DNA from 3 places in the Exiguobacterium sp. s59 genome. Region 1 is predicted to be linked to each of the others. Evidence: riboswitches for the same ligand, from Rfam matches in the RefSeq annotation. Region 1 holds a riboswitch; each other region holds the start of a gene.
The links. Region 1 has a riboswitch for S-adenosylmethionine ahead of msrA (peptide-methionine (S)-S-oxide reductase MsrA). Riboswitches for the same ligand answer to the same signal wherever they lie in the genome.
Positions count from the first base shown of each region.

Region 2: another riboswitch for S-adenosylmethionine. It lies ahead of KNO91_RS04125 (2,3-diketo-5-methylthiopentyl-1-phosphate enolase); the one in region 1 lies ahead of msrA (peptide-methionine (S)-S-oxide reductase MsrA).
Region 3: another riboswitch for S-adenosylmethionine. It lies ahead of KNO91_RS10695 (Na+/H+ antiporter NhaC family protein); the one in region 1 lies ahead of msrA (peptide-methionine (S)-S-oxide reductase MsrA).

Region 1 covers NZ_JACSKG010000004.1:214,014-224,859, forward strand. Annotated here, with positions in the region: gene KNO91_RS09245 (amidase family protein) at 1-598, opposite strand, end outside; gene KNO91_RS09250 (hypothetical protein) at 712-873, shown strand; SAM riboswitch class I at 918-1,017, shown strand; gene msrA (peptide-methionine (S)-S-oxide reductase MsrA) at 1,085-1,609, shown strand; gene KNO91_RS09260 (DM13 domain-containing protein) at 1,711-2,232, shown strand; gene KNO91_RS09265 (hypothetical protein) at 2,378-2,635, shown strand; gene KNO91_RS09270 (DUF6678 family protein) at 2,637-2,966, shown strand; gene KNO91_RS09275 (hypothetical protein) at 3,537-3,836, opposite strand; gene KNO91_RS09280 (SRPBCC family protein) at 4,326-4,748, opposite strand; gene KNO91_RS09285 (GRP family sugar transporter) at 4,959-5,822, opposite strand; tRNA gene KNO91_RS09290 (tRNA-Ala) at 5,946-6,018, shown strand; gene KNO91_RS09295 (four-helix bundle copper-binding protein) at 6,132-6,464, shown strand; gene KNO91_RS09300 (3'-5' exonuclease) at 6,528-7,094, shown strand; gene KNO91_RS09305 (bifunctional glycosyltransferase family 2/GtrA family protein) at 7,118-8,179, opposite strand; gene KNO91_RS09310 (sodium:calcium antiporter) at 8,270-9,259, opposite strand; gene KNO91_RS09315 (HD domain-containing protein) at 9,447-10,295, opposite strand; gene KNO91_RS09320 (SDR family NAD(P)-dependent oxidoreductase) at 10,396-10,846, opposite strand, start outside.
Region 2 covers NZ_JACSKG010000002.1:141,981-152,826, reverse strand. Annotated here, with positions in the region: gene KNO91_RS04145 (sugar ABC transporter ATP-binding protein) at 1-729, opposite strand, end outside; gene KNO91_RS04140 (sugar ABC transporter substrate-binding protein) at 729-1,808, opposite strand; gene mtnA (S-methyl-5-thioribose-1-phosphate isomerase) at 1,801-2,835, opposite strand; gene mtnK (S-methyl-5-thioribose kinase) at 2,832-3,983, opposite strand; SAM riboswitch class I at 4,065-4,167, opposite strand; SAM riboswitch class I at 4,373-4,474, shown strand; gene KNO91_RS04125 (2,3-diketo-5-methylthiopentyl-1-phosphate enolase) at 4,545-5,699, shown strand; gene KNO91_RS04120 (2-hydroxy-3-keto-5-methylthiopentenyl-1-phosphate phosphatase) at 5,696-6,346, shown strand; gene KNO91_RS04115 (methylthioribulose 1-phosphate dehydratase) at 6,343-6,960, shown strand; gene KNO91_RS04110 (cupin domain-containing protein) at 6,974-7,507, shown strand; gene KNO91_RS04105 (TerC family protein) at 7,544-8,374, opposite strand; gene folE2 (GTP cyclohydrolase FolE2) at 8,630-9,541, shown strand; gene KNO91_RS04095 (hypothetical protein) at 9,580-9,744, opposite strand; gene KNO91_RS04090 (rhodanese-like domain-containing protein) at 9,744-10,043, opposite strand; gene pta (phosphate acetyltransferase) at 10,148-10,846, opposite strand, start outside.
Region 3 covers NZ_JACSKG010000005.1:43,568-54,413, reverse strand. Annotated here, with positions in the region: gene KNO91_RS10735 (DUF1836 domain-containing protein) at 29-652, opposite strand; gene KNO91_RS10730 (diacylglycerol/polyprenol kinase family protein) at 804-1,454, shown strand; gene murB (UDP-N-acetylmuramate dehydrogenase) at 1,609-2,529, shown strand; gene ald (alanine dehydrogenase) at 2,620-3,750, opposite strand; gene KNO91_RS10715 (PucR family transcriptional regulator) at 3,883-5,106, opposite strand; gene KNO91_RS10710 (divergent PAP2 family protein) at 5,198-5,623, opposite strand; gene trhO (oxygen-dependent tRNA uridine(34) hydroxylase TrhO) at 5,742-6,683, opposite strand; gene KNO91_RS10700 (TVP38/TMEM64 family protein) at 6,909-7,553, shown strand; gene KNO91_RS10695 (Na+/H+ antiporter NhaC family protein) at 7,571-8,929, opposite strand; SAM riboswitch class I at 8,923-9,018, opposite strand; gene KNO91_RS10690 (GGDEF domain-containing protein) at 9,117-10,796, opposite strand.

The DNA of each region.
Region 1 (10,846 bases):
GCTTGATTCCGACGATGCCATTATGCACGCTCGGGTGTACGATTGAACCACTCGTCTCAGATCCAACTGCAAGAAGCGTTAAATTTGCCGCAACCGCAGATGCCGACCCTGAACTTGATCCTCCGACATCTAGTTGGTCCCCATACGGATTCATCGTCTGGCCACCGACGGCACTCCAACCGTTCGGCATGTCTTCTGTCAAGAAGTTGGCCCATTCGGACAGGTTTGCTTTACCGAGAATGATGGCCCCGTCAGCCCGTAACCGTTTGACGAGCTCGGCATCCCGACCTGCGAAATGATGTCGCATCGCGGCAGCACCTGCCGTTGTCCGCATCAGTCCGCCCGTTTCGATATTATCTTTGATCAATACGGGAATCCCAAGTAGTGGTTTGCGTACCCCTTTTTTATAGCCCCGGTCTGCCGCCTCTGCCTCGAAAAGTGCGTCCGGATTCACCTGGATCACTGCATGGAGTCGATCATTATATGTCGCAATCCTTTTTAGATAATACGCGGTCACGTCTCTTGCTGTGAATTTCCCTTCTTTATAGCCACGATGCGCGTCTTCGATTGTCAGCTCTAACAATTGTGATTGTTTCATTGTTCATTCCTCCTTTACCTCCCACCCTTTATTCGTGTTATATGCTTGATTTCCTTTTCTCATCGCCAAGTCGATGTGTTCTTGTTACACTTAAGAAAAAACAGGAGGTTCCTATGACGCGCTCCTACGTATTCGTGTTGCTCGCCGTATTCGGTCTATTCTTCTTGCAATTATATGGTGAGAATGTGCCGTATGGTACGTTCATCTCCATCGCATTGATTGGATTCATCATCGTCTTGACGATTTTTCAGTTAAAACGAAAACCGAATCATTGACGAAAGTATTTTGAGGGTGGTATGATGCTTTCACCAACTACATATCGATATCAAGAGTGAACGAGAGATCTGGCTCCATGACTTCACAGCAACCTGCCTCAGGCAAGGTGCTACGACCAGCAAGGGAAACCTTGGACGATATGACGAGAGCGCTCATGTCATCCGACGTGAGCGCTTTTTTGTTGAAATACGATTTGGAGGGAACGACAAGATGGAAAAAGCAACATTTGCAGGCGGCTGTTTTTGGTGCATGGTGACACCTTTTGAAGAACTACCAGGGATTGAAGGAATCGTGTCCGGCTATATGGGAGGACATATCGACAATCCGACATATGAACAAGTAAAGACTGGGACGACCGGACATCTAGAAGTCGTTCAGATCACATACGATCCAGCTCTTTTCTCATACGAGCGTCTCCTAGAACTCTATTGGATTCAGACAGACCCGACCGATGACGGTGGGCAGTTCCAAGACCGTGGGCCTCAGTATGCCCCAGCCATCTTCTATCACACGGAGGAGCAGCGAATCGCTGCGGAAGCGAGTCGCGATGTGTTAGCGGCAAGTGGACGTTTCACGGCCCCAATCGTCACAAAAATCATTCCGGCGATAACGTTCTTTGCTGCAGAAGACTACCATCAGGACTATCATAAAAAGAATCCAAAACATTACAAGGAAGACCGGGCCATCTCGGGACGCGACGCGTTTATCGAGGAGAACTGGACCGAGACGGTATGATGTTCAATTGACGCGAATGTATTAATTCGCGTCTTTTTATAAGCCCATGATTCGGGAAAAGAAATGTAACGATTCAAACACATGAATAGGAGGATTCACACATGAAAACTCGTTCAAAAATCATCATCGGTGTAATCGGCGTAGCCGTGATCGCCATCGCCTGGTGGCTCATCTCACCACTATTTTTGACTGAGACAGTCGATGAAGGATTGCCGCCGACAGCAGTTGAGACGCCTGCTCCAGAAGAAGAGACAGAGGAAGAGACAACCGAGACACCGGAAGCACAACCGAGTCCAACCGAAGTAGCGGGTGTGTTCATGGACGGGGAGAAAAATTATGAGACGACGGGCACGATTCGCTCCATCGAGGCAGAAGACGGGACGTATCTTCGATTTGAAGAGTTTGAAACGACGAACGGACCTGATTTGTTTGTCTATTTGACAAAGCCAGGACAAGAGACGTCCGAAGGGATTCGACTTGGAGCACTTAAAGGGAATACAGGAAACCAAAACTATTTAGTTCCGGCAGATGTCGATCTGTCAGAATATAGCACCGTAGTGATCTGGTGCCGTGCTTTTAGTGCGACGTTTGGGACTGGAGAACTGGCTGTAACAAGTGAATGAATTGACTGAAGGGTCGCTGAACAAATTGGCCACCCTCTTTTCAATTGAAATTGCCAAAAAAATAAAGACCAATCATCCAACATTAATTGAGAACATGCTATCATATATGTAAATAAGTGTAATTCAATTGAGGAGGTACACGATTATGGAGCAGACATTCTCACAACCATACAAACACTACTTTTGGAAACGTTTCTTTCTTTTCTTCATTCCATTGATGATGGTCGGTATATTATCCGAACCGATGATTATTCAAAATCCATTTGAAAAGCTCGAAGACTATGGAGAATTTGTGTTTTTCTTGGCAATTTATATCCTTGTACTCGGAGGATGGGCGGCGTTTATAACGTCGATGATGTGGCGTATTAGACAACGCAAGTTGAAAAAAGAGGAGAATGATTAAAATGAACTCTTATTACTCCCATCCAGTGATGAATAATACAAAATGGGAAGAAATTAGAGAAGCAATGTGCAATAATCCCACACACTTCCAATGGCGGACAAAAGATATTGAAACCGGCTATATTTCGATGTGGGATGCTGAGTGGTATTATCATTTCAGACTTGGGGACTACAAATACATTGAATGGTTAGAAATTAAGGCAGATACCGAGGAACTCCGAAAAGACCTTTTAGATATCCTTGAAAAAATTCACGTTCCTGGAGAGGTTCTTGAGGATGCTATTCGAGTTTATGGATATGCTGATACCGGATCATATATTGACTATATCTAATATAAATCACTATGATCAATTTCCATTTTTCTCTCTTAATTTCAATTTGGGCGTAAGGAGACGGCCCAAATCCTTGTATTTGACTTTTCTCTTGCGCTCCGTGCCTCCCGTCACAAAGGACAAGGAACATAGGGAAGTAATGTTTCTTGTCGACGACACACATCCACTCGGAGTGTTCCATCACTTCCGAGAACGAGAACACCGTCCGGACGAACAGATACAATCCTTCGAACGTAAAGTCATCAAGTAGTCGTTCGTTCATCGCGTCTAAACTTCACCACATTCTCTACAGAATTTTTTCTCACAGAAAGTCCATTCAGTCCACCTATGGAAGTTTATCGTCAAAATCATCCGGGAAATTGCAAAAAGGGTTCTGGCCGCTAAAAATTGGTGGCCAGAACCTTCTTTTTATTGAAAAGTTCTATAATGGGCTAGTTATAATCCCATCTTCTCTTTGTTTTACTCATTTAATCTGCAAAAGGATTTATTTTGCTTTAATTGTGGTTAAAAGGATTATCATTTATCTTACATATAGAGTAATCATTATAAGCAACTATCTTTTCTCTTTTTCTATAAAAGAGGATTTTTAACTTTCATCAAAGCAATTGCTTCTTCAAATGCAACTCCATCTAACAAATTAATTTTATTACATTCAAATTTTTGATTTGTTAACCAAATTTGAGCTAAAGATTCTCCACAGCTAGCTCTTATCATTTCTTCTGTCATTTGATCATTCACGATACTTAATAATGCGGCTTCTACCATCTCATTGTTGGATATGAAACCTAAATCTATGGCTGCGTCATCTCTAACAGCATCATCAATAGTTGTGTCTAGTAGAGTATTAATTAATTTTTGTGCTATATCCATTTTTTTAAATCTCCCCAATAGTATATGAGTCCCTTCGAATTTCCCTATCGGTTTGAAAAAGGTACAGCGAGTCAACTTGAGCGCACATTCAACAGGAAAATGTTCGAGCTGAGCGACTTCTTACGCATCGAGAAAAGAATGAACGAAATAATTTAGTTGACGAAACTCTACTAACGAATTCGGACAAGCACCTTTTGCACATATGTGCTCCCTAAGTGAAAGAACTCAGATGACGAGTACATTAACGTCAAAAACCATAAAAAAGTCTGACAATACTAATGTTGACATGGCAGCATATCCTTAAAGATGGTTTATTCCGCTCACATATATGAGCGCCCACCACAACGGACCATGTGCACGGATTTATTTACTCCAACTCGATGAAAGACGCTTAAACACCGCTCAAAATCATCGCATCGCTCAGTATTATCGAAAACCTTGTTCATATCATTGAAAAGGGACCTGCTGTTCAAAGCATCTGTTTATCTTTTATACACTCTTACCATTCGCATATCGAGTGAAATTGTCGAGGATTGCCTGCCATCCTTGACGTTGCAACTCAACCGGATTCATCGATTCCGCATCAAACGTTTCAACAATCTTTGTCTGATCACCTTCTGGTGCGAATGAAATTCTCACTCTCCGTTCATCATCGAGGCGATATTGAATAAGCTCGTTCACTTGAATTTCCTCATACACGCCTTCAAAATCAAACCCCATACTGTTGTCTTTTGCTTCCATCCGACTGCGAAACTTCCCACCGACGCGTAAGTCATTCTCCGCTTCGGTCGTATGCCAATCTTCAGATGCATGATTCCATTGTTTGATATGAACTGGATCTGTCCAGAGTTCCCAGACTTTTTCGATTGGTGTATCCACAAGCGTCGAGATCGTCACTACATTTGATTCCATGATTGTTTTCTCCTTTACTCTACATTTTTTTGATTCATCACGAATGCGTTGCACGTCCTATATGACGAACGCAACATGGGATTACTTCCCTATCGATTACGTCATCTCCTGCTCTCCTTTTAACGATTAAAATTTACTCAAAAGAAAGACCCTGAATGGCACTCTAGACCGAGTGAACATTCAAGGTTCTTTTCATTTCATCATCGAAATTTAACTCTTGGCAATCCCAAGCATAAATCCAGCGACGACAATGAGACCGATTCCCATAAAGACAAAGACACGTTCTTTTGTCGTCTTCTCTTCTTTCAATAGATAGATTCCACCGAGTGTCGCCACGACGACGTTCAATTGGGATAAGGCGAACGAAGTCGCGATCCCGACTTCTCCGCTTGAAACGAAAAGTCCGAAGTTCCCGATTCCCCAGGCAAGACCTGCCAAGATATTTTTGAACGTACGTGGATCGATTTTCTTCACGTCCTTCTCCCGAAGACTGAAGAGAAGCGCCGCGATGAACATCCCGACTGATTGTGGAAGGATTGCAGTGATTCCGTCCACCTCAAAATAGTTCGTCAAGACAGCATATGTGACGTAACCGATACTTGAGACGAATAGGACCAGTAACCCCTTCTTCAATGCACCGGCGCTGTCTTGGTCTTTCTTCTGTTGATATGAGGTCATTGTCGCCCCGATGATAATCAAGACGAGCGCCGAAAACCCTAACCACAGCTCTGTCGTCGTCTTCCAGTCACCGAGTACGATGACCCCGAAGAGAGACGTCCCGACGAGTTGCATACCGGTACTAATTGGCATCGCCTTTGAGACACTTAAGATTTGGAACGATTGGAACTGTAAATATTGACCGAGCGCCCAAAACGCCCCAGAAATAAACCCGGTCACAATCGCAAGTGTCGTGAACTCTGGTCTGAAAACGAGGGCGATGATTCCTGCCATGATCATGGCTCCGATGGTCGTACCAATCAATTGCTGAATCGGTTTCCCGCCCACTTTCGACACGATGAGCGGGATACTCCCCCACATGAGTGCTGGTAAGAGCGCCAATAAAATCATTTCCATGAAACACACCTACTTTCTTAATATAACGTCTAACATGAAATTCCCATGCTTCCATTTTTATAAACCTAAAATGAAAAAGGGAATTGCCATGTCGAATACTAGGATGATATAATGATTTCGAACGGGGCATTAGCTCAGCTGGGAGAGCGCTACGCTGGCAGCGTAGAGGTCAGGGGTTCGAGCCCCCTATGCTCCATTAATCTGTCACATCTCAAATGAGATGTGACTTTTTTATTGATGTTATGCGATTCAATCCCTTGTTGAACGGGTAAGGTAATGTAGACTTTTTCATACAAGGGGGACTTTATGATGGAACGCACATCTGTAGAAGAGACATTGACGAGCGTGATTGAATGCATGCGCGCCTGTAATCATTGTTTTTCAAAAAGTTTACAAGAAGAAGATTTGCACATGTTCACCGAATGCATTCGACTGACAAGGGAATGCTCTGACATTTGCACGTTGGCGTTAAACGCCTTAGAAACAGATTCAGCTTTCTCTAAACCAATTGTCGCATTGTGCGCTCAGGTGTGTGATACATGTGCCGTCGAGTGTGGTCGCCACTTGCATGACCACTGCCAAGCTTGCGCGAAAGCATGTGAGCGCTGTGCAGAAGCGTGTCGTACACTCGTCGCTGCTTAACCACGACATTCGTCTAACTTTCTGTTAGACTTTTTTTATTGCAAAGAAAGAAGGTGAAGCACCATGCAACATACCATTCTCGCGCTCGATGTGGAGACCGCAAACCGAGACAGTCGCAGTATCTGTTCTGTCGGATGGAGTATCCTCAAAAACGGAGAAGTCATCGACACTGATCAACGACTTGTCAATCCAGAGGAGGACTTTGATATGGGTAACATCCGTGTCCACGGCATTCGTCCGAGCGACGTGTGGGATGCCCCAGCGTTACCGGAAGTACTTGCCTCTCTTTACCCGATTTTACGAGAAGTCGACCTCGTCATCGCACATAACGCCTCATTTGATATGGGCGCCTTGAGAAAGGCGATCGTGAAATATGACTTGTACGATTTTCCAACGATTGAGTACGGGTGCACTGTCAAACTGTCACGAAAACTCTATCCAGGATTAGCGAACCATAAGTTAAACACGATGGCAGACTACTTGAATGTCCCGTTCATTCACCACGACGCTGCAGAAGATGCGCGGGTCTGTGCGCTCTTAATGCGCGACATGATGCAAAAGACAGGTATTATGAGTCCCCGTGAGTTACATCGCTACACCTCAGTGAAAACAGGTACACTCGCATACTAAACCGGCCACGATTTCGTAGCCGGTTATTTTTTGAAAATCCATCGCTTTTGAACATAATAGCTGACGAAAAAGAGAAAACTGTCGACAATAATTTTTAAGATAACTTCTCCTTGTCTAAATAATAGAAACAGGATATATACCAGTAGTGCCGAGATCGCCATCTGGAGAACGACGAGAGAAAAATATTTGGAAAGTGATCGTCGCGCTTTTGAATGAAAGACGACTTTCCGATTGACGAAATAGTTGAATAAAGAGGAAATGATTCGTGCGAGTACCGTTGCCACGATGACATGGGTTGTATCGAAGTACGGTGACAATAAATAGATAAAGACTGCATACATACCCACGTCGACAAGGAACGATGCGACGGATGATGCCGAATACATCAAAAACATGCGATAGATTAATATCGAATCTAAAATCGGTCTGAAATGGGACGAGTCATTTTCGTTCTCATATACCGTCTGGATGGTCGTCTGTTGAATGGGGACCTGCAAGCGTTTGGTGAACGTCAGCATATTCATCTCGAACTCGTATCGGTTCCCAGGAATGTCGAGCAACTGTCTCACGTATCGCATCGGTATGGCACGTAGACCAGTCTGTGTGTCTTTCAATTTCAATCCGCTCCCGATTAACATGACGAGTCGCGTCGCCTGGTTACCGAAGCGACTTCTAAGGGGGATCTTGTCACCACTGAAATCACGACATCCCATGATTAGATGATGCGGCTTACTTACACCCTCCTCATATACATTGACGACATCCTTAGGAAGATGTTGTCCATCGGCATCTACCGTGATGACACCTAACTTATCAGTATAATTCTCCACAATATAGCGTAAACCAGTCTTTAGTGCTGCTCCTTTTCCTCGATTCTGTTCATGTGCTAACACCACATCGACGATTGAACCTAGCTCCCGAAAAATTGAATCGGACGATGCATCACTTCCATCATTCACGACGATAATTGTCGAGAATCCGTCTGCTCTCAATTTCTCTACAAGTGTGACGAGTGCACCATCAGGGTTATAGGCCGGGATTAGAATTGAATACGCATCACGTACTCCTACTTCATGCATTTGCATCGCCACCCCTCCTCTCCCTTCCTCTATACCCGAAGCGACTGCTTCACATTCCCACAAAAAAATGCATCAGCAAGAAGCTGATGCATCGAATCATCCGATGAAAATCAAATAAGACGAAACAAAGTAAACGACGACCACAAGTAGTGAAGGAATGACGTAGCGTACCTTCGAGGTGACGTTTTGTCGAAGCACGCTGTACATGACAAGGATTGATAGAATCGTGATACCGACCGCTGATACGAGATGTGACGTAGATACGTCTGCCAAAATCGAACCATTGCGATAGAAGACGTCTGACATAGCGATAATGAGCATGTTAAAGATGTTACTTCCGAGAATCGATCCGAACGCCAAGTTGACGTTTCGAAGTTTAAGTGCCATAAACACGGCGACCGCTTCAGGTAAAGACGTTGATGCCGCAATCAAAAAGCTACCGACAAAACTTGAACCGAGTCCTGTGACGACGGCAATCTGGTCACCCGTGATGGAGAGTGCTGTTCCGGCCGCCATGATGACGACGGCAGCAATCAAAAATCCAAATCCAGCTCGTTTCAAGGTGATATCTTCATACTTGCTGACAACAACCTCTTTTTCTACTTCATGTTCAGCGACTGGCTCTTTCGGCTGCTTCCCAATATAGTAAATTCCGACCCCATAAAGAATAGCGATCAAAAGTGCGTCCACACCGATTCCGATAAACGTCATATCGACACGGACAATCAAGGCGACCAAAGTCGTAACGGTCAACAACAAACCAAGTCCCGCCGTATATAAATGATCACGGCTCGCATAATTGAAGAGTTGTTTTTGACGGAAATAAAGATCGAACATTGCCAAAATAAAAATGTTGAACAAGTTAGAGCCTAGCATGTTTCCGATAGCGATGTCTGGATTGTCAATCATGACCGCCGATATACTTGTCGTCACTTCAGGTAGTGACGTCGCCCCCGCCAAAAGAACGGTACCAATAAGCATCCCGCCCATTTTTGACTTTTCCGTCATGACATCGGCGTATGTGGACAACTTGATTGCGGCGAAAACCGTGATGGCCGCAGCCAATAAGAAATAAACAAATATCATTTTTTCTCCTCCTTGGGTAAACAAAAAAGACCTTTTTATGGACGACAAAAACGCCCATAAAAAGGTCTTGCGGACTTGTAAAAGCTCGATGGACCGAGTGCATGCGCACTGTAATGACGACCCATCGACCACGATTGTGGTCGCTACTCCCCTTTTTATCTTCCACTTGACTATAGCATGAACCGTCCTAGTTGACAATCGAACGGCGCATGAGTGTGACAAAATCCGGTGCATCCAAAGCAGTTCGATAGCCCAGTTCTTGAATTGCAGCTAGTAATGGGGCCGACAAAGGTGTGTTCCAACCAGCTCGCTCGAGTTGTTCACGAAATTCATGTACCTCAGCCTCATCCACCGATGCACGAGCAACAATCTCTTTTAGTTCATATGCAGTTTTACAAAGTGGTGCCGCTTCTTGAACCCATTCATCCTCGATAAAATAGGTAAGAATTGATTCAAAGAGTCTTGCCACTTTCCGATCTTTTTCATTATTTCCGCCATAAAATAAGATATTGAGTTCTTGTTCGTACAGACCAATCAAGTCTGTCGAACTACGAAATGGTTCGAAAGCAAGTAGCAGCTGATGATAATACCAAGATTGATCGCGCATCGGACGTTTAAAGCGTTGCCACACCGTCATCCCTTCCATCTCTAAATCATAGCGGATGGAACGGAGATTATGTAGCTTGTCCGCCACGAGGAGTGCGACCTCATCAAATTGTAGAAAGGAGATGTGTTGCAAAGTCTTTCGTTTTCGTTGTTCCCACGTTTCCTCCCGATTTCTCTCAGAGACGGCAAGTACGAGCCGTAACACGTCTGGACCAAATCTCGCTAAAATTTCTTCCGGTTCCGTATTCGTATCTTCAATCAAGTCATGAAGGAGCCCTGCTGCCACGACCGTTGGCGGTTGCTGATCCGTTTCGAGAAGCAATGCAACTGAATATGGATGTGACAAATATGGAATCGATGAACCTTTGCGATGTTGTCCTCCATGACGAATCGATGAAAAGCGGAGTGCTTCTTCTACAAGGGGATTCATAGCACCTTCCTCCTAATCTCGGGTATAAACTCTTCTATTAATTACCCGGATTTAGGCAGAAATAACCTATTTTCTTTCTAAAATTAGGTATATAGTCTTATCATTCTTCATAAATCATTTTTTTCGTCATTCCACCATCTACGACGAGATTATGACCATTGACAAAGTCATTGTTTCGGTCAATCAAATAGCTTACTGCTCGGGCGATATCATCCGGTTCCCCGACTCGTCCTGACGGGTGTTGACGATGATCGACTTCACGTAAGCTTTCTTCTGACGTATGAATCCACCCTGGGCTGATTGCATTTACCGTTACGGGTCGTTCACTCAATGAAATGGCAAGTGAGTGAGTCAAACCGACAATTCCACCTTTTGAGGCGCCGTATGCATCCCAGTGAGGTTCATTTTGAGAAGCCCTTGTAGAGGCCATGTTGACGATCCGACCGTACGATTCATCATGATTAAGTTCTAAAAAGTATTTTGCACAAGTAAAAGTGCCGACTAAATTGACGTCGATGACTCGTTTAAACGTATCGACATTCAGTTCGTCG
Region 2 (10,846 bases), on a different contig from region 1:
CGCTTTTTCCAGACCTTCCTCAAATGTCGTCCCACTCAAAAAGGTTTGAACCGCTTCCGTGGAAAGCTGTTGAAATGGTCCTTCATATACAACGCGTCCATCCCGAAGAAACGTAGTGGTCGACGTGACACGCGTGAGTTCGTCTGACCGATGCGTGACCAACACAATCCCCACTCCTTCTGCCGCAAGCGTCCGAAGTAACTCGAGCAGGGAATCGGCATCTGTTTCCGATAAGGCCGCGGTCGGTTCATCGAGTAATAAGTACTTGGCATTGCTCTCAAGTGCCCGAGCAATCAACAGGCGCTGTTTGACACTGAGCGGAAAGTGACCTGCCGGAAGAGTGGCGTTAATGTCTAGCCCCACCCGAGACAGCACACGTTTCGCTCGCTCCTTCAAAAATTGTGGACGAACCCGCTTCACTGTCTGCCATGGAAGTACATTTTCATATACAGGCAAATCCAAATAAAGCGCATCGTCCACTTCTTGCGATACCGTGATGATTCCGTGACGAATCGCTTCTGCCGGTGTAAGTCGGACAGTTTTCCCATCAATCGACAATTCCCCAGACGTCGGTTCGACCGTTCCGTTCAGCAGTTTGATAAGTGTACTCTTACCCGCCCCGTTCAGACCGAGGAGTCCGTGGATATCTCCTGATTTCAGGCTGAACGACAGCTGATCAAGTACGATCACCTCACCGTACTGTTTCGTGATTCGTTCCAAGCGAATCATCAGTCCGTCTCCTTCATCCAGTCCGACCATGCCGCATTCGACTCACCCCAACCTGGAACATACTGTCCGAGGTCATTCATCGTGACAGGCTCATCCGGTAAGACGTCACGATCCACTAAATACGGATCAACTGAGTGAATCGAAGGTGTTTCTTCCCCGACCACTTTTTGATAAGCGTAACGGACTTGTATGCGACCAATTTCAGCAGGATCTGTAGCGGCCGTCACGCCCCACGGACTCCCATCTTCTTGCATGAGCTGTAAGTCTTCGTCACTCAAGTCAATCCCGTAAACGGCAATCTCGTCACGTCCTGCCTGCTTGATGGCACGGCTCGCTCCTTTGGCGAACTCATCCCACATCGCAAACACCGCATCAATTTCCCCTTCCGGATACTTCTTCAAAATCGCCTCCATCTGACTTTGTGTATCGAGCGCCGTATTGTTCGTCGCCGAACCAAATTTCGCAACTTCTTGTATGCCCGGGTAACGTTTCAAGAACGCGTCATAAATCGTATGACGACGTTCCATCGGGGTGAACCCACCGACCCAAATCGTGACGATGTTCCCTTCGCCGTCCAAATCTTCAGCAAGTGCTTTAAGGGAGCGCCAAGCGAGGGAATAATCATCTTGGTCGATGACCGTCACCCCTTCATTCGTTAAATCATTATCGAATGCGACGACTTTGATGCCTTTATCGAGTGCACGCTGAACGGGTTCTTTCAAAGCATCGGCACGTCCGTGGTCAATCAAGATCACATCGACCCCTTGCGTCGTCGCCGTATCGACGTAACTTGCCATCTTCGACAAATCATTATCAGCGTTATACACTTTCACGTTGCCACCGAATGCTTCGACTTGCTCGGTCACCCCTTCGATATACTGCGAAGAGAACGTCCCAATCGACATCTGCATGACGAGGGCGACTTCTAGGTCTTTTGGAAGCGTCCCGTTAGATACGCTGACCGGTTTCGTTTTCGTTTCCGTTTGACTCGCTGTCGTCTTCGGTTGCGCCTGTTCATTCGTGCATCCGGCGAGCGCCAGGATGACGGTCAACAGGAAGAAGATGAGTTTTTTAGACATATGCGTTTCCTCCTACGTGTTGTACAATGACCGACTCGGTCGGTTCGAGCACACCTGTCTCCGTGATGAGACCAGTGATGAGTTCTGGTGGGGTCACATCAAACGCCGGGTTGAAGACTGTGATGCCGACGAGTGCCGTCGGATGTCCCCCGATATGGGTCACTTCATGCGCGTCCCGTTCCTCGATTTGAATCGTGTCATCTGCCTCTAAATCGAACGTCGAATGCGGGGCGGCGACATAGAACGGGATGCCGTAGTGTTTCGCCAAAATTGCGAGCTGGAGTGTCCCGATTTTATTGGCTGTATGACCGGTACGTGTGATGCGGTCCGCCCCGACGATGATGGCATCGACTTGTTTCGTCTGAATCGTCCACGCCGCCATATTGTCGGTGATCAACGTGACATCGATGTCTGCCCGGTCGAGTTCCCATACGGTCAACCGTGCCCCTTGAAGCAGTGGACGGGTTTCCGATGCGAACACCCGAAACGGGATGCCACGCTCTTTTCCGACATAGAATGGGGCAAGCGCAGTACCATAACGTGACGTCGCAATGGCACCGGCGTTACAAATCGTCAATACATTGCCACCGGCGGGTAACACGGTGAGCGCATGCTCACCAATCGTGCGATACGTCGCCACGTCTTGTTCATAAATTTCAATCGCACGCTCTTTAATTGCTTTTGCGATCTGTTCAAAGTCCTCCCCTACGTTCAATCGTAGGAGTGATTCGATGACGTGCTGTAAGTTGACCGCCGTCGGTCTGGTCGCAATCAATCGTTGCCCGACTTGGTCCAATTGGCGGTGAAAATATGGATTATCTTGCAGACGTGATGCTTCTTTTGCGAGGACGAACGCCCCGAAATAGGCGATGGCCGGTGCTCCTCGAACTTGAAGCGACTTGATCGCATGTTCGGCCTGTTCGAGCGTCAACACTTCAATATAGCGCTCTTCTTGCGGCAACTGTGTCTGATCTAAAATCGTCAAGATTTCAGTGTCGGCATCGAAATGAATACTTTGCACACTCATACTCGCACCTCCGACAGGACTGGAATCAACTGGTCAATCGATTGAATCTGATGGCGCTGTTTGATGAGGCGCGTGCCGAGTTCTAAGGAGTGGCGTTTCCGTTCGATGCGAAGGTCGTCTGGTAGTGTTTCTAAGTCAGCGACCCCAGCAAGACCAATCGTTCGACGAATCAGTTCACAGCCTGCGTAACCAATCGCATCACTCAAAATCGACGGCAACAGTTCGTCCACGAATCCTACTGTGTTGAACGGTTCGACCGCCTGTGTGAAGCGTGTGCGGAACGTTTTTTCAAACGTCTCCCAGACGGTGAGCACTTCTGTGAAGCGTTCGAACCGTTTCAACGGATGCGCATACGTCGAGAACACTAAATGAGCAATGATTTGACCGATATCAAAGCCGAACGGACCATAAAACGCAAACTCAGGATCGATGATTTTCGTTTCTTGACGCGTCGCAAAAATACTTCCTGTATGTAAATCTCCATGTAATAACGCTTCATGTTTCGTCACGAACCCGACCTTCAATTTGGCCACTTCAATCTTCAGGGCGAGATCTGACCATAATTTTTCAACATCTGTACGAATGGCAGATTCAATCTGATTCGATTCTGCATCGCGATACGGGTCGGTAAAGATGAGTTTCTCCGTGATATCGCACAGTTCTGGATTATAATACTCCTTTTCGATTTGTTTCTTGACGAGTGGACCGTTCGCATAGTCAGACGTCGCAAACAACGTTTCACCGAGGAATGTACCGACGTGACGCGCTAAATTCGGATAGCTCTCGCCTTTTAGAAAGCCGGTGCGGACAATCTCAAAAGCTGATAAATCTTCCAAAATCGTATAAGCGAGTTCACGGTCGCTCCCGAGGACACCCGGTACGAACTGTGGAACGACTTTGTAAAACTCACGAAGGGCCAGCTGTTCAATCCAAGACCGATCAAGCGTGAGCGGCCAGCTCTCTCCAACGACTTTTGCGTATGGTAACGCCTGTTTCACAATCAATGACGTATCGCCTTGGCGAACGCGAAAGACGAGATTTAAATTTCCATCTCCGATTTCCTCACATTCTGCGATCCCCTCTTCTAGTAACCCCAACTGTCGAACATGGTCGACGACACTCTGTTCTGTAAACGCCTTATAAGCCATGATGCTTTCCCCTTTCCTGTGCATATACATGAAAAAAGCCCCTTTCTCCGCGAGAAAGAGGCACACCCAAATTGGTTGTTCCTCTCATCTTTCAGACATATGTCTGGTGGATGTAGCACCGTGCCAAATGGTCGGTTGCTGCGGCGTCTTAGGGCCAATTCCCTCTGCCAACTCGCGATAAGAGTAAATGATTTAATTGTGTTTGACGTGTTGAGACGAATATTACGGACTCGAGACGCTAGTTGTCAATCCTCTATTTTCGGTCGACTCCCTATTTTTGACACGCATATATAGAAACATTATTTTCAAACTTTTTTTCTCAAAAAAAGGAATTGACGAGTGAGCGATTCTATGTAAAAATTCAATTAAATTTCACAACTTCACAACTATTCTTATCAAGAGCAGACGGAGGGACAAGCCCGATGATGTCGCAGCAACCGACCAGAAATGGCACGGTGCTAATTCTTGCAGCTATCGCTGAGAGATAAGAGTTCATTGTTTTCGAATGACCTCTTGCCTTGGCATGAGGTCATTTTTTGTTTGACCTGAAAGGAGGAACTTATGGGAATTATCGCTACTTATGAAATCAAACATACCGATCACGTCGAACGCGTGGCTGAAAAAATCGCACATGAGCTGACCGTCGGCACGTGGACCGAGTTGAACCACATCGAGCAACATCAACTGCAGGCGTTCCGTGGTGAGGTCATCGAGACGTCCCAACAAGAAACGACGAGTCGCTTCTCTATTCGTTACCCGCTACATAATGTGACGCCAGACTTCTCGTCCATTCTGACGACGACGTTTGGAAAACTATCACTCGACCCAAGCGTCCAACTGATTGACCTATCACTCCCGGAAGAGCTCGCATCAGACTTCCCTGGTGCCACATTCGGTGTCGAAGGTGTTCGCGACATCCTTCGTGTACACGACCGACCGCTCGCCATGAGTATCTTCAAAGGTGTTATCGGACGGGACCTCGACTTTTTGGCGACACAGCTCCGTGACCAATTCAACGGCGGAATCGACCTCGTCAAGGACGATGAGATTTTATATGACAATCCACTTACCCCGTCGCTCGAACGGGCACGGGTCGGGGCATCGATCATTCAAGAACATCAAGAATTGACGGGTCGCTCCGTTCTATACGCCGTGACATTGAGTGGACCCGTCTTCACGTTACGCGAACAGGCGAAGCAATTGATTGAGGCTGGCGCGACCGCGCTCTTGTTTAACGTGTATACGTATGGGCTCGATGCCTTGCGAGAACTCGCCAAAGACTCTGAGATTCACGTTCCGATTTTGGCACATCCCGCTTTTGCGGGGGCGTTGACTGGATCAGTCCGCCATTCCCTCCTTTTCGGGAAACTGATTCGACTCGCCGGGGCGGACTTGACGCTCTTCCCGTCGCCGTATGGTTCGCTGTCGACACCGAAAGACGAAGCGCAACAGATTCAGACGTATGCGACAGAACCCCATTGGACGAAACCGATTCTGACGGTCCCATCTGCCGGGATTCATCCTGGACTCGTCCCGGACTTGGTTCGAGACTTCGGAACGGATGTCGTCATCAATGCCGGCGGCGGGATTCATGGGCATCCAGACGGTGCGGTCGCTGGAGCGAAGGCGTTCCGACAGGCGATTGACCAGACGCTTGGCAAGACGAACGATACCGATGCACTATCGACCGCGTTGGATGCGTGGGGTGCACGATGAGCACGCATGTCATCTGTGACTTCGACGGGACGATCACCGAAGAAGATAACATCATCGCGTTGATGCGACAGTTCGCACCTCCTGATTGGGTCGAGCTCAAAGATGCCGTCTTGAACCAGACGCTCTCCATCCGAGAAGGTGTCGGTCAGATGTTCGGCTTACTTCCGAGTGACCAGGAAGTACGATACCGTGAGTTTCTTCTTTCGACCATCACGCTTCGGCCAGGGTTCATCGAGTTTTTACAAGAGACGCAGTCACATGGCTTCCGATTTGATGTCGTCAGTGGCGGTATGGACTTTTTCGTCCATCCGATTCTAGAAGGTCATGTCGTACCTGAACACATTTACTGCAATCACGTTGACTTTTCAGGAGAGACGGCACGCGTCACATGGCCTCATTCATGCGATGCCTATTGCTCGAACGATTGTGGATGTTGCAAGCCGACGATTGCCCGACAGATCGTCTCACCTACCGACACGTTGATTGTCATCGGCGACTCGGTCACCGATTTTGAAATCGCTAAACGGGCCGATGTCGTGTATGCGCGTGGTCAATTGATCTCTCTTTGTGAGACGGAAGGAATCCAACATATTCCGTTTGAGACATTCCACGATATTTCAGCTCATTTGAAAGGAGTGCGTGTATGACGATACAAGAACGATGGGTAGAACTTGCCGACATTAAAGACGAGCTTGCCGCACGGGACTGGTTCCCCGGAACAAGTGGCAACCTGGCAATCCGCGTATCGGACGACCCGTTGACGTTCCTCGTGACGGCAAGCGGTCGTGATAAACGAAAGCGCACGGAGAAAGACTTCGTGCTCGTCGACGCGAAAGGTCAATTGATTGGAGAACAGTCAGGCAAACCGTCCGCGGAGACATTGCTGCACATCGAAATCTTTAGCAACACGAACGCAACCTGTTCTCTTCATGTGCATACGGTCGACAATAACGTCATCTCAGAACTTTACGCAGCGAAAGGATATGTCACGTTCACGGGCCAAGAAATCATCAAGGCACTCGGCTATTGGGAGGAAACGGCCAGTGTTCGGATCCCGATTATCGAGAATCACGCGGATATCCCGACACTCGCCCATGCATTTGCCCCACATGTCACAAGCGATGCCGGTGCCGTCCTCATTCGGAACCACGGGATCACCGTTTGGGGAGAGACGCCCGCTGCGGCAAAACGTTATTTAGAGGCATATGAATTTTTGTTTAGCTATTCATTAAAATTACGCGCCCTAGGCGTCCATTCATAAGGAGGAATTCAACATGGCAACGATTTATTTTCAACAAACCGAAGAACGTGTCAGTGATCAACAAGAGGTACGTGACTTTTTAGAATCACGAGGCATCCTTTACGAAGCATGGGACATCGCGAAATTACCGGCTTCCCTTCAAGAAAACTATCAACTAACAGACGAAGACAAAGCCGTCATTTTATCGACGTTCCAAGACGAGATTCAAGACGTATCGACGCGACGTGGTTATCAAACGGCTGACGTCATCTCCTTGTCCGATGCGACGCCTAACTTAGACGAACTGCTCGTCAACTTCCAAAAAGAACATCACCATACGGACGACGAGGTTCGTTTCATCGTCAGTGGTCACGGCATTTTTGCCATCGACGACGCAGAGCGCGGATACTTCAATATCGAGCTCAATCCGGGTGACCTCATCTCGGTGCCTGTCAACACACGTCATTACTTCACGTTGCAAGAAGACCGCCAAGTCGTCGCCGTTCGCATTTTCGTGACGACTGAGGGCTGGGTGCCGATTTACGAAAAAGAAAACGTGAATGCATAAGAAAAGGTCTCTCGCTTAAAAACGAGAGACCATTTTTTAATGTTTGACCGCTGTCGGTTTCGATGAGAACCAGCCCCATGTCGCAATCCCGACCATGACCGACCAGAAGAAGATCGTCCAAGCCGTCGAGTGAACAAATCCGTCTGGGAGTCCCATGAATTCGAACGGTGTACCGGCAATCAATTCTTTGAATCCCGGATGTTCGAGTACGAGAACTGTCAACTTGACCCCGACCCAACCGACGATGATGAAAGCAGCCGTTTCAAGTGTCGGACGTTGATGAAGCAACTTGACGAAAATACGTGCCGCAAATCGCATTAAGACGACCCCGATGAGACCACCTGTCAAGACGACGAAGAACTGACCTGAGTCAATCCCACCGATTTCACCGAGACCGAGTGGCGGCAAGCTGACCGCAAGCGCGACCGCTGCCAAAATCGAATCGACCGCAAAGGCGATATCCGCAAACTCGACTTTCGCGACAGTGAGCCAAAACTCTTTCTTCGATACCGGCTTTTCTGTGACAGCCGTCTCTTCTTTCGCTTCGGCCGCCAACTCCTGTTGCGGCTCCACCTTTCTCGCCTTATAGGTCATATACAGGTGTCGCGCACTCATCCCGATTAAGTAAAGTGCACCGAGTGCCTGTACTTGCCATACGTTGATCAAGAATGAGATTAAGAACAATGCGATAAATCGGAAGACGAACGCCCCTAAGAGTCCGTAGAACAATGCCTTCTTCTGCTCCGTACGCGGCAAATGTTTGACCATGACGGCCAAAACGAGCGCGTTGTCTGCAGATAACAAGCCTTCTAAACCGACGAGTACGACGACGATCCAGGCATACTGCAGGACTAACTGCCAATCCATAAAAACATCTCCTTTTTTCTTTCAATTCCTTCATATTTAATAGTGATCTATTTTTTAAGTTCACAGGACCATTTTATTCCCGTTCATAACGTAAATCAATCCTCTTTCTTCAATATCTGAAGGATTTTTTTCCGATTGCATATTGAAAACATGTTATGAGAGCAAAATCATACCCGTTCAGCCATCATTTCGTGATAAAATCCTAACAAGAACGAGTGGTCATTTGAACCGCTCTAAAAAAAGGAGAATCCGATTATGTCTACAAGCCATGTCGCTTTACCTACAAAAGCAGAACGACATAAATTGTTCGGGTCGGTCCCACCGATTAAAGGAACAAAACCGACCGAGAAAGAACAGATGGTCGATTTACAAAATACACCGAAAAACTTCTTATTCGCCCTCGACAGTGTCGGCATCTCAAATGTGAAGCACCCGGTGAACGTCGAGACGCCAGAAGGGGTCCAATCTACGGTCGCTACATTCGAATTGACAACATCGCTCGTTCAAGACCGTAAAGGAATCAACATGTCTCGTTTGACGGAACAGCTCGACGCGTACCATCAACAAGGATGGACGGTATCGAACCGTTCGTTGATCGAGTTCGCACAGGAACTTGCCGAGCGTATGGAACAAACGGAAGGGCAATTGACAATCCGTTACCCATGGTTCTTCACACGTAAAGCACCTGCGACAGGTCTTAGCGGTTTGATGAACGCAGACGTCATGCACCGTGTGACGTACAACCTTGAAACGGGCGTCGCAAACGTGACAGTCGGTCTCGTTATCAACGTCACGACGCTTTGCCCATGTTCAAAAGAAATCAGTGAGTATAGCGCTCATAACCAACGTGGTTACATCACGATCGAAGCCGGTCTTGATGAGACGTCGATGGACGGATTCGACTGGCGTGCAGCCCTTCTCGATGCGGCAGAGTCGAACGCCTCTGCACCACTTCACCCGGTCCTCAAACGTCCGGATGAAAAACGTGCGACTGAAATCGCATACGAAAACCCACGTTTCGTCGAGGACATGGTCCGCTTGATTGCGGCTGACTTGTACGAGATGAAACAAGTCGTGAACTTCTTCGTCGAATGCCGTAACGAAGAGTCGATTCACCAACATGATGCCATCGCATCAATCACTTTTGATAAGCGCCAAGACGCATAAAAAATGCGGAACCTTCTTTAATAGAGGTTCCGCATTTTTTATAGACTGGTTACGAGTTCAATCGTCAACAAGATGATGATGAGCATCACCCAGACTGCCCAGACGAGTCGCCACTTCTCCCAGTCAAATCGCTTCATCACCGCATAGACAGTAAGGTAAAGCGCGATGAGAAGGGGTACGACGACCCAAGGATTTTCTAACATCACGCTTCGATGTCGCCATCCCAAGCGAGCATCCCGCCGTCGACGTTGACGACTTTGTAGCCTTGTGACTCTAAGTAATCACACGCTGTTTGACTCCGTCCACCTGAACGACAAATGACGTGATAGACGTTATCTTGCGCCAATTTTTCTGTCACATGTGGGAATTCAGATAGTGGATAGAGCGGTACGTTCGGGATATGCCCTGCATCATATTCATCTTGTTCGCGCACATCGATGATATGGAGAGACTCCCCGTTCTCTAACTTTTCTCGTAATTCCGTCGCATGAATGCTTTGCATACATAGCTCCCCTTTCAATAATGGATTCCTCTTATAGTTTACCTCAGCTACTATTCAAAAAAACACAAAAAAAGCACCCTTCTAAGAAGAAGGATGCCAAAAACTTACGCTTCGTTGCGCTCGTCGATTGCTTGTGCTGCTGTGATGAGTGTCAATTTGTAGACGTCCTCTTCGTTACAGCCACGTGATAAGTCGTTCACTGGTTTGTTGAGACCTTGAAGGATTGGACCGATCGCTTCGAATCCACCGAAACGTTGAACCATCTTGTAACCGATATTTCCTGCTTCAAGACTTGGGAAGACGAATACGTTCGCATTACCAGCCACATCAGAACCTGGTGCTTTCTTCGCCGCTACGCTAGGGACGAATGCCGCATCAAATTGAAGTTCTCCGTCGATTGGAAGGTTCGGTGATTTTTCTTTCGCAAGGCGTGTCGCTTCCACGACTTTCTCTGTTTCAGGTGACTTCGCAGAACCTTTCGTTGAGAAGCTAAGAAGCGCGACTTGTGGGTCGATGCCGAACGTCTTCGCTGTCGATGCCGACAAGAACGCGTTCTCTGCTAAATCCGCTGCGTCCGGTGCGATGTTGATTGCACAGTCTGAGAAGACGTACTGCTCATCGTCACGTACCATGATGAACACACCTGACGTCTTTTTAATGCCTGGTTGCATTTTGATGATTTGAAGTGCCGGACGTACCGTATCAGCCGTCGCGTGCATCGCGCCTGAGACAAGACCTTCTGCTTTTCCTGTATGAACGAGCATCGTTCCGAAGTAGTTCACATCCGATGTGAGGAGCTCACG
Region 3 (10,846 bases), on a different contig from region 1:
TTTTTGGTGCAACGAAAAAACCGTTTCATCAAATGAAACGGTTTAAGTAGTGCTTGGCCTCGAGCTCGAGTGTCGTCACACGGTGTGCATATAGACAGAGCTTTAAGACGTGAATGATATTTGGATGCGTGTACTTCGTTTTTTCGAGGGAACGCTTGGCACGCGTATCGAGTAAGTCGATTGGACTCGTCGACTTGGCATACTCCGCATACAAACGATAAAAATCAATCGGGGTGATAAAGTCGTCTTCGTCCCGGTCAGGGTTGTTGAAGATGAGTGCCAACAAGGAACTCGTCTCTTCAAGTGAAAAAAGGTGTTTCAAGTCATCAAGGAGATAGATGATTGCCGCTTGATGCAAGGAATACTTTTTACCGATTCGTGGGACACCGATGATTTTACGGACTTCACGCTTCGTCCAGTTTTGAATCGTCGTCGCCGAGAGATGTTCTCCCGTCAATGCGTTCGCAAGGGCGACGATTTGATTGATGGACAAGCCGTTCTTTTCAATATGAAACAAGTGGATTTTTCGAAGCTCTTTTGGAAAATGTTCACGCACGTCTTCAGGGAAGAGGGCGATGGCTCGCTCGATTTCTCCGACCTGCATGAAATGAAGGCAATCTGCCAAAGTTTGAATTGAAGTTGCGTCGCGCATACGGCCACCCTTTCTATGACCAACATCGTACGTTGGCTATACAGTCATTTGACCTCATTCTACCAAATGTTTGAAAAGTAAGCTAGGATGGGCACTGATTAAGGTATAATGACGATATCATACATATCCTATACATAGAGGTGGTCAAGCAATGAATGAATGGATTAGTTCGATTCTTTCCATCGTAATCGTCCTTGCGTTCCTCGTCGGTCTTGAACAAGTCGGGAAGCGTCTTGGATGGACAGATGAAACGATTCGAAAGAGTGTACATATCGCAGTCGGACATTGGTCGCTGTTAGCGGTCTGGTTAATGGATTCATGGTACGTCGCGGCAGTCCCGCTCGTCTTCTTCACGTTTGCGAACGCAGTCTTATTGTATAAAAGCCCCTCACCGGTCCATCAGACGGAGCGAAAGTCTTTTGGGACGGTCTATTATCCGATTGCCTTACTCATCATTTTATACTTCTTCTTTGAATCAGAGCCGATTGCATTTTTAGCGGGCTCACTCGTTCTCGCATGGGGTGACGGGATGGCCGCATTGATCGGGCGGAAGTACGGAACAGTCATCTATGATTTGTACGGTCAAAAGCGTTCCTTTCAAGGGAGCGTCGCCATGTTCTTAAGTTCGTATGTAGTCTTATTTTTATTGTTTTTGTGGAATGATGTCGTCATGTGGCAAGTGGTAACATATGGATTTATCATTTCTATCATCGCTACACTGACTGAAGCGATTTCATACCGAGATTGGGATAACTTTACAATTCCGATTATCGTTGCCGTAGCGACATCGCTATTGTTATAAACTAATCGTGACATTGTAAGAAAAACGTTGCTTGTCACGTCCGACAATCATTTGTATACTGTGTTTCGTACTGAAACCATTCAGTGACGTGCTCGGTACCAAAAGTCGTGACCGAGACACTGATTAAATAGAACGTAAAGGATTGAGTGAACGCATGAGCTTTTTACAGCAACTCCAAAGTATTATTCCGGCCGAGCGCGTCCTCCAAGACGAGCCGTTGTCGGCACACACGTATACAAAACTAGGCGGAAAAGCCGATTACTTCGTAGCCCCACATACGTACGAAGAGGTACAAGCCGTCTTAGAACTAGCCCATCAGGAAGCGATGCCGTTCATGATTCTCGGGTTCGGTTCAAACTTGATTGTTCGCGACGGGGGAATTCGCGGAGTCGTTTTAAACTTGAATGAGCTGAATACGATTCGTCGTGAGGGTAACCAAATCGTGGCACAGGCTGGAGCAGCGATTATTGATGTATCGCGTCAAGCACTTGCGGAAGGCTTATCTGGCCTCGAGTTCGCTTGTGGCATCCCTGGAACGGTCGGTGGTGCCGTTTATATGAACGCGGGTGCCTATGGTGGAGAAACGAAAGACGTGATTACGTCTGCGACGGTATTGACGTCAGAGGGACAAGTCCTTCATTTGTCAAAAGACAAATTAGAACTCGACTACCGAACGAGCCGTGTATCAAAAGAAGGATTCATCGTTTTAGAGGCGACGTTCGAGCTTGAACCGAAAAACTATGAATTGATCAAAGAAGTGATGGACGATTTGACGTACAAACGTGAATCGAAGCAACCGCTCGAATATCCTTCATGCGGCAGTGTCTTCAAACGTCCACCAGGCTACTTTGCTGGTAAGTTGATTCAAGACTCTGGTCTTCAGGGCACACGAATCGGGGGAGCGGAAGTATCGCTCAAGCACGCCGGATTCATCGTCAACATTGCGGAGGCGACGGCGACAGAGTATATTTCACTCATCCGTCACGTCCAAGCGACCGTTAAAGAGAAGTTCGAAGTGGATTTAGAACCGGAAGTAAAAATCATCGGCGAAGATATCGCTGTCGAGAACGCATAATCATGGAAAGGGATTGGACGATGTTGTTCAATCCCTTTTTTATTTCATACAAAAAAAGGCGACGAGAACGGGCATCTCGTCGCCTTTCGCTTACGCTTGTGTTTGTTTGGCAACTGCCTCATAGGCAGGTACGAATGGATACTCCAAATCGCGAGCGACCGCTTCATATGTGACCGTTCCGTTGATGACGTTTAAGCCTTTGAGGAGCGCGTCGTTTTGAAGAAGTGCCGGGAACACACCTTTTTGTGCACATTCGATGATATATGGCATCGTCGCGTTCGTCAGCCCCATTGTCGATGTGCGTGGTACAGCGCCAGGCATGTTGGCAACAGCGTAATGCTGGACACCATAGCGCTCATATGTCGGTGCATCATGTGTCGTGATGTGATCGATTGTCTCACAAATTCCACCTTGGTCAATGGCGACGTCCACGATGACTGAACCTGGTGACATGCGTTGTACCATTTCTTCTGTGACAAGTTTCGGTGCTTTTGCGCCTGGAATCAGAACGGCACCGATGACGAGATCACTCTCCGCCACTTGTTTCGCGATATTATATTTGTTCGAGATTAACGTGTTGATTGTGTTTCCGAACAAGTCGTCGATTTGACGAAGACGAGCCGGACTAATATCCATCAACGTAACGCTCGCACCGAGACCGATTGCGATACGGGCTGCATTCGTTCCGACGACACCGCCCCCGATGACCGTGACGTTCGCACGAGGTACGCCCGGGAGACCTGACATGAGGATTCCTTTGCCACCGTGCGGTTTTTCGAGGATCTGTGCCCCGATTTGAGCAGCCATACGACCTGCGACTTCACTCATCGGTGTGAGAAGCGGTAACGTCCGATCGACTTCTACCGTCTCATACGCGATTGCAGTGATTCCTGATTCGACGAGAGCTTTCGTCAATTCTGGCTCCGCCGCTAAGTGTAGATACGTGAAGAGCGTCAAATCAGGACGGAAGTATTGATATTCAGACGGCTGTGGCTCTTTGACTTTGAGCGCAAGTTCGACGCCTTCCCAAACGTCTTTCGCCGTTTCGACGATGGTTGCGCCAGCATCGATATATTCCATATTCGTGAAACCACTGCCGAGACCAGCATTCGTTTCGACGAATACGTCATGGCCAAGTTCCGTTAACATAAATGCACCCATCGGTGTCAAAGCCACCCGATTTTCATTGTTTTTAATCTCTTTTAATACCCCGATTTTCATGGAACATTCCCCTTTCATTCCGTTGACACAAATTGTTCACACCCCTAGTATAGACCCATTCGAAAACGCTGTCTTTATCATGGATTCTAAAAACGAAGACGCTCACTTTGTGAAAAAACACAAAGCGAACGTCTAGTCTTCTAATCGATATTGACCGGCTTTAATCGCCAAATAAATCATGGACCGTTCGGGTAATGAAACTTGCGTGATATTCGTCAACTCTTCGATGCGTCGAATCCGATACAAGACGGTATTCGGATGGATATGAAGATGAGCGGCGACCCGCTTTACGTTCCCGTCGAAATAAAAATACCATTCGAGCGTCTTCACGAGTTCGGTCTGATGGGATGAATCATATTGTTGCAACCGTTCGACGGTCGGATGGGTCTCTAGTCGAAGCCCGATGCGACGGGCGAGTTCCGGGACGAGCTGATAAATCCCAATCTGTTCGAAAGCGCGAGAAGTTGCGAGCTCGAGAGGGAACTTACGACGAAGTGTCGTGACGCGTCTTGCTTCTTCGGCTGCGGCGTATAACATGTCACTTTCGAAAAAGCGTCGACTGATTCCGAGCCGTGGTTCGGATTCGGTGAATTTGTCTTGAAGCAACTGTTCGAACCGTTCCGCCCAAGCGAGCAATTCTACTTCTTCATCGGAGAGTTCGGATTTCATATAGTGCCACACAAGCAACTGCTGTCCATCGATGGCATGTAAGACGACTTCGATTGCCTCCTGTGTCGCGAGCACATAATGCAGACGCTCAGCGAGTTGAGGGGTGATCGGTTGGGCACATTCAATAATCGTCAACCGGCTTGCGACGGCGATGGGTGCAAGTTCGTTCAATCGTTCGCGATTGGCATCAGAGAGGGTCGGGGAAGCGAGGACATCTAACAAAAAGCGTTCGAGTTCCGCGCTAATACGCCGTTCGTGCATCGCGATCGTCATGAGCAACTTTTTGGCAATGGTCGCTCCTTCTTGCAAGATGGCCAATTCTTGATTCGTGAACGGGTTCGTTCGAGCCAGGCTCCAAATATAGCCGAGCACTTCGTCATGTTGTTTGATGACAATTGCCGCACGTTCTCCTAGCCCGACAGCGAGACGTGCCGGAATGACGACAGGTTCATCCTGGTCAATCACTTCTCGTAAAATCCCGCTTTCCCATAAATCTTCGATGACGGCTTCTGGGACACGACGACCGATGATCGTCGCGATTCTGGCCGGATCGGTCGAATCGGGATGGGTGCTATAGGCGAGCAATTGGTGGTGACGGTTCTCGATCGTAATGGGTGCTCGAATCGCTTGACCGATTGCCTCAGCGAGTGTATCGAGAGACTCGTAAGATTTCTGCAAAAAAGGCATGTCGATTCCTCCTCTCTCTGAGTATAACTTCTTCTTTGTGAAACTTCACAAAAAGAATCGAGAGTGTGAGAAATGACATACCTTCAGTGGATTACATTGGGAAGAATAAGCCGACGGCGAGACCTAATAACGCCCCGACGATGACCTGGAACGGTGTGTGACCGACGAGTTCATTCAAGAGTGGGGTCTCGTGTTTAATTCCTTTGAAATAATCATTCAGCAGTCGAGCTTGAAAGCCGACCGCTTGCCGAACGCCGGTCGCATCGTACATGACGATGGTGGCGAAGACGACAGCGAGAGCGAATATGCTCGAGTCGATGCCTTCCATCCGTCCGATTGCCGTCGCGAGTGCCACGACCGTAGACGAGTGTGAGCTTGGCATACCGCCTGAAGCGAACATGATTTCAATTTCAAAATCTCGTGTTTTAATAAGTTCGGTTACGAGCTTGGCTGCTTGGGCGATAAACCAAGCGAGAATCGCGGCGAGTAAAGGTTCGTTAAACATGCATCTATTCACTTCCTGTCTGACATAGTATCTTCACTATACCCGAAAGCGGGGCAGGCTAGACGTTAAGATTTCGTCAAAAAAAGGTGTCATGGACGGCTTGTCCATGACACCTTTTGGTCGATTTTTGTTACCCGACTACTCCTTCAGTTTCCTGAAGTCTCTCTGCAATGTTATCGATGATATAACGGTTGCGTGGGTGTTCTTGACACTCTTTCGAGCATGAACGCATTTGTTTCGGTTCACACTCTTCACAACAGAAATGCTGTACATTGCACTCCGGGTTGGCACAATTAACGTAACGAACCGTCTCTGTCCCACAGTGCATGCAGTGTGAAACAACAGTCGGGTTCACAGAGTTGACAGGGACGTTGATGCGCTCATCAAAGACGTAAAGCTCACCATCCCAGTTTTCTCCTTTTGTCGCTTCGTCTTTTCCATACATCGCGACGCCACCTTTTAAGTGGAAGATGTTGTCGTGACCTTGGTCACGCATATATGCTGTAAATTTCTCGCAACGGACGCCACCGGTACAGTACGTGAGAAGTGTTTTCCCTTCGTAGAGGTCTTTGTTCTCTTCGAGCCATTCCGGCATGTAACGTGAAGCCTCTACATCGATTTTGATCGCGTTTTTAAAGTGACCAAGTTCGTACTCGTAGTTGTTACGAACGTCGAGGATGACGACATCATCACGATTCATCATCTCTTTCCATTCTGCTGGTTCGAGGTATGCACCGTGTTGTTTCGGCACATCAAACTCGCCATCAAAGCGCCACGTCACGAGCTCTTTCTTGTGACGGACAAAAATTTTCTTGAATGCATGCTCTTCGACTTCATCGATTTTGAACTCGATATCGCTGAAGAGTGGGTTTGCTTTCAAGTCGTTCATGTATTGCTCAGTTTGTTCCCAAGTACCAGAGCACGTCCCGTTAATTCCTTCGGAGGAAATCAAGATACGTCCTTTAATGCCGAGATCCTTACAATACTTCAAATGTTCTTGCGTGAGTGTTTCTGGGTCTTCGATATTGACGTACTTATAGTACAGTAAGACCCGCATTGGTTTTGTTTCCATGTTGTGTTGCTCCCCTGTGTTCAGTTTTTTGCAGGAAAACGAACGTTGGGTTGTGTCGTTCGACGAATAGACTTGCCTGCAACCACAAGTCCATTATTATATGATAAATATCACGACGAATTTTCGCAAATGGTTTTTAATTTTTTTTGACGAATCCAGGGAGATGCGTCTTGTAAATCGAATTCGGGGAATAGAGTAGTAACGAAAGTTGAAGGTGGAACGACTATGCTGAATTCTCTCCAACAGTACATCATCCAAGTGATTGAATGGCTTCAAAGCTTGCCGGGCGGTCCTTGGGCCGGACTGGGCGCTCCGTTTTTAGAAGCAATCTTTCCGTTTTTGCCACTCGTTTTAATCATTTCTGCTAATGCGGCAACATACGGATTTTTATTAGGGGTCCTTTTATCGTGGATTGGGAACCTTCTCGGAACGATTGTCGTCTTCGCAGCCGTCCGGTATGTGTTCCGAAAACCGATGACGCGCTGGCTCGAAAAACATAAGGCGGCGGTTTATTGGTTAGAACGAATCAATCATATGAGTCCGATTTCACTCGGATTCTTGTATTCACTCCCGTTCATTCCAGTCAGTTTGATCACTTATTTGCTGGCGCTCATTCAGATGCCGCTCCGCACATTCATTTTAGCGGCAGGATTCGGGAAACTACTCGTCGTCGTCATTTTCTCTGTCATCGGGGATCAATGGGAAGAGTTTATCCAAAGTCCATTTCGTTTATCGATGCTCGGTCTTCTTTTGGTCGCATTATGGGCCATCAGCCGGGGATTAGAAGAAATTCTCAAACGACGCGCTTTCAAGAAACGAAACGAGCAACTGAAACAAGAAATGGTCACGAAACGACAAACACCCCTTTGAACAAGGGGTGTTTTCGCTTAAGACTGTTTTTTAAAGCGCGGGAAGTTAAATGCGATGGCGATCCCTCCACAAATAAAGAGGAGGAACGGATAAAACATGAACGGCACGAGGTCCGGCGATGCGGTCTTCGTCAGCTCTGCCGCGATGAGGAGTTGTGCTCCATATGGCAGAATTCCTTGTACCCCACATGAGAAGATATCGAGTACACTCGCTGATTTTTTCCGTTCGATATCATATTCGTCCGCAATGTTTGCGGCAAGCGGTCCGGCTACGAGAATCGAAATTGTATTGTTTGCCGTCGCCACGTTCGTCGCGCTGACAAGACCAGCGATACTCCACTCGGCACCGGCACGTTTTTGGATTCGTGACGTCAACGCGTCACGCAAATACGTGAGTCCGCCGTTGTGCGATATGAGTCCGACGAGTCCGCCCATGAGTAACGTCAGAAACGAGATTTCGGCCATGCCGACCATGCCGTCGGCGATAGCGGTCACGAATGCTGTCACCGATAAGCTTCCGTCGAGGAGACCGATGATACCAGTGAGCGTGATGCCGCCCAAAAGGACGAGAATAACGTTCAGTCCTGTTAACGCTAAGCCGATAACCGCGAGATAGGGAATCAGTTTATACCATTCGAATGCAGCGACATCGACCGTCGACTCACCGTTCGATAAGACCGCTAGTAAAATCGTCGTGATGATAGCGGCCGGTAAGACAATCCAGAAGTTTGTCCGGAACTTATCACGCATGTTCGTCCGTTGCGTCCTTACGGCGGCAATTGTTGTATCCGAAATGAACGAAAGGTTGTCCCCGAACATCGCGCCTCCGACAACTGCGGCGGCTGCGATGGCGACGTTCACGCCACTCTCTTCATGAATACCGAGAGCGATTGGTGCAAGTGCCGCGATCGTTCCGGTCGATGTTCCCATCGCCATTGAAATGAAAGCAGCGATGACGAATAGTCCGCTCAAGAGAAGCGATGGTGGTAAGAGCATCAACGCGGCGTTGACCGTCGCATCGATGGCGCCAATCGATTCGGCTACGGTTGAAAATGCACCGGCGAGTAAGAAAATAAAAATCATAATGATGATTCCCGGATTTCCGGCACCTTGTGCGATGCGCTCCACGGTTTGTGTCGCACTTCCTTTTGTCATGAATGCTGCGACTAGCAATGCGATGATCGCTGCGACGAGAACTGGGAACTTATAAAAATCCCCATAGTAGACACCTGCCCCGATGAAAAAGAGCAAGAAGACGAATAACGGCAAAAGTGCCCACTTGTTGGCTGTTGGTTGTTCCAAAATAATCACCTCACTAAAAAATAAAAAGGACCTTCTTCTGGAGAAAAGGTCCTTCGTGCGAAATACCCTTTTCATCTTTCGAGCAATACGCCCGCTGGATTTGGCACAGGTCCCCCGCTGCCGAGACTTCACAGGGCCAGTCCCTCCGTCTCTCTCGATAAAAAGTGAATCTATCTAATTATTAAACACGTTCCCTAACGTACCTGTTTCGAATCCGGTTGTCAACCTAAAAACTCCCCAATTCGATGTGAGAAAGGGGAGTTTACGTCGTTAAATTGTTGAAGTGAGCTACTCGGTTCCGCCCTGCGTATTTCCCACCGACATAGAGCGCACGGTCAGCGTTTCGAATCGTGTCATCTAGACGTTTGTTCCCGAACGCTTCAATCGTATCGACCCCGATGGACGCGGTCACAGAAATCTCATGATGGTCAACAAGGAACGGTTTCGTTTCGATTTGGTGGCGAATCCGCTCTGTGATCTCGATGGCTTGGGTCATGTCGCAATGGTTGAGTAGTAAAATGAATTCTTCGCCGCCATAACGTGCGGCAAAGTCATCCGTTCGAAGTACCTGCCGAATGCGTCGACCGAATTCTTGTAACACTCGGTCACCGACCTGATGACCGTACGTATCGTTAATTTTTTTGAAGAAATCAATATCGAGCATGGCGACAGATATCGGATACATCGACATATCCGATATTTGTTGAATGCCGTATTCATAAAACGCACGCGCATTGGCAAGAAGCGTCAAACTGTCTGTCCGGCTCTCGGTATAGAGACGATCCCGCTCGTGACAACGGCTAATCGTTCGATTGAACGATTTCAACAACTTGATGATTTCATGCTGAATGATTTTCGGATATGCGTATACGGGTTCTCCCGTCATGACGATCCATGTACGAATCTCTTCGATTTCCTCCGAACGGACAGAAACAAAGCTATGATAATCGTCATGGAAGGCGTCGGAAAGTGCGGTATCCCATTCAAACCGCATCTCATAGTCGAGAATTTGCTCGATTGGTTGACTCATCTCAAGCAGTGCAAAGACGACCGGTCGATCGATGGGCTGTCGCGTCTTCAAATCGAAGTAGAGCGTGCGGTCGAACAATTTGAACTCGATATAACCTTCGTCGTAATGGTTCAACTGTTCACACTGACTTAAAAAGACTTCGATTGCTTGCGCCTCACTCTGTGACAAAGAGACGGCTTCTTTAGCTTCATCATATTGCTCGATCAAAGATTTGAAGGCGTCTTGCCGTTCTTTTTGAATGAGAAGTCGTTTAATGAAGAACGTCAAGGCAGCGGCGATACTACTGACGACCAGTAAACTCGTCTCCCGGAAGAATGATGCCGCTAAAATGAAGGTCAAACTGACGACGTATGTGTAGAAAGCGATTTTCATAAAATCGCTCAATGCGATGTCGACGCGGAACCACCATTTCACCTGATATTTTTGGAATACCGTGTTTAAGAAGATGGCAAGGAACAGTCCGGCAAGCGGCACGAACGAATCTTGCGAATAAAAGTCGAGACCGGTCTCACCACCAAGGGCGAGATAAACCGCTGCCGGAATGACGATTTCTAAGTACGCCGTAACGGCATTCCAAGGATATGTGAAGCGGAAGCGACGGATGGCGACTTTCGGTTTCAAATTGGCGAATTGAAAGACGAACAACCCGATTTGGTTGACAATGAGTGCTGTTTCAAATCCAAAGAATAAAAATAAGATTAAGACAATACTTTCAGAAAAAGTGAAGTACACACCTTTGACTTCGATCGAGTCGAGTTGAAAAATGATGACCAATAATGAAATTAAAATAAACGACAATGGATCGATCGTCGGGGCGTGTAGGACATCCAATGCAAATAACGAGATGGTGAAGATGAATAAGGCACTCCATATACTCCAACCGAGCACGGACATCTTACGAAAGTGGTTCATGCGTTCCCTCCTAGCATGGGACATTTCGAGATCTAATAGTAAAGATTCGT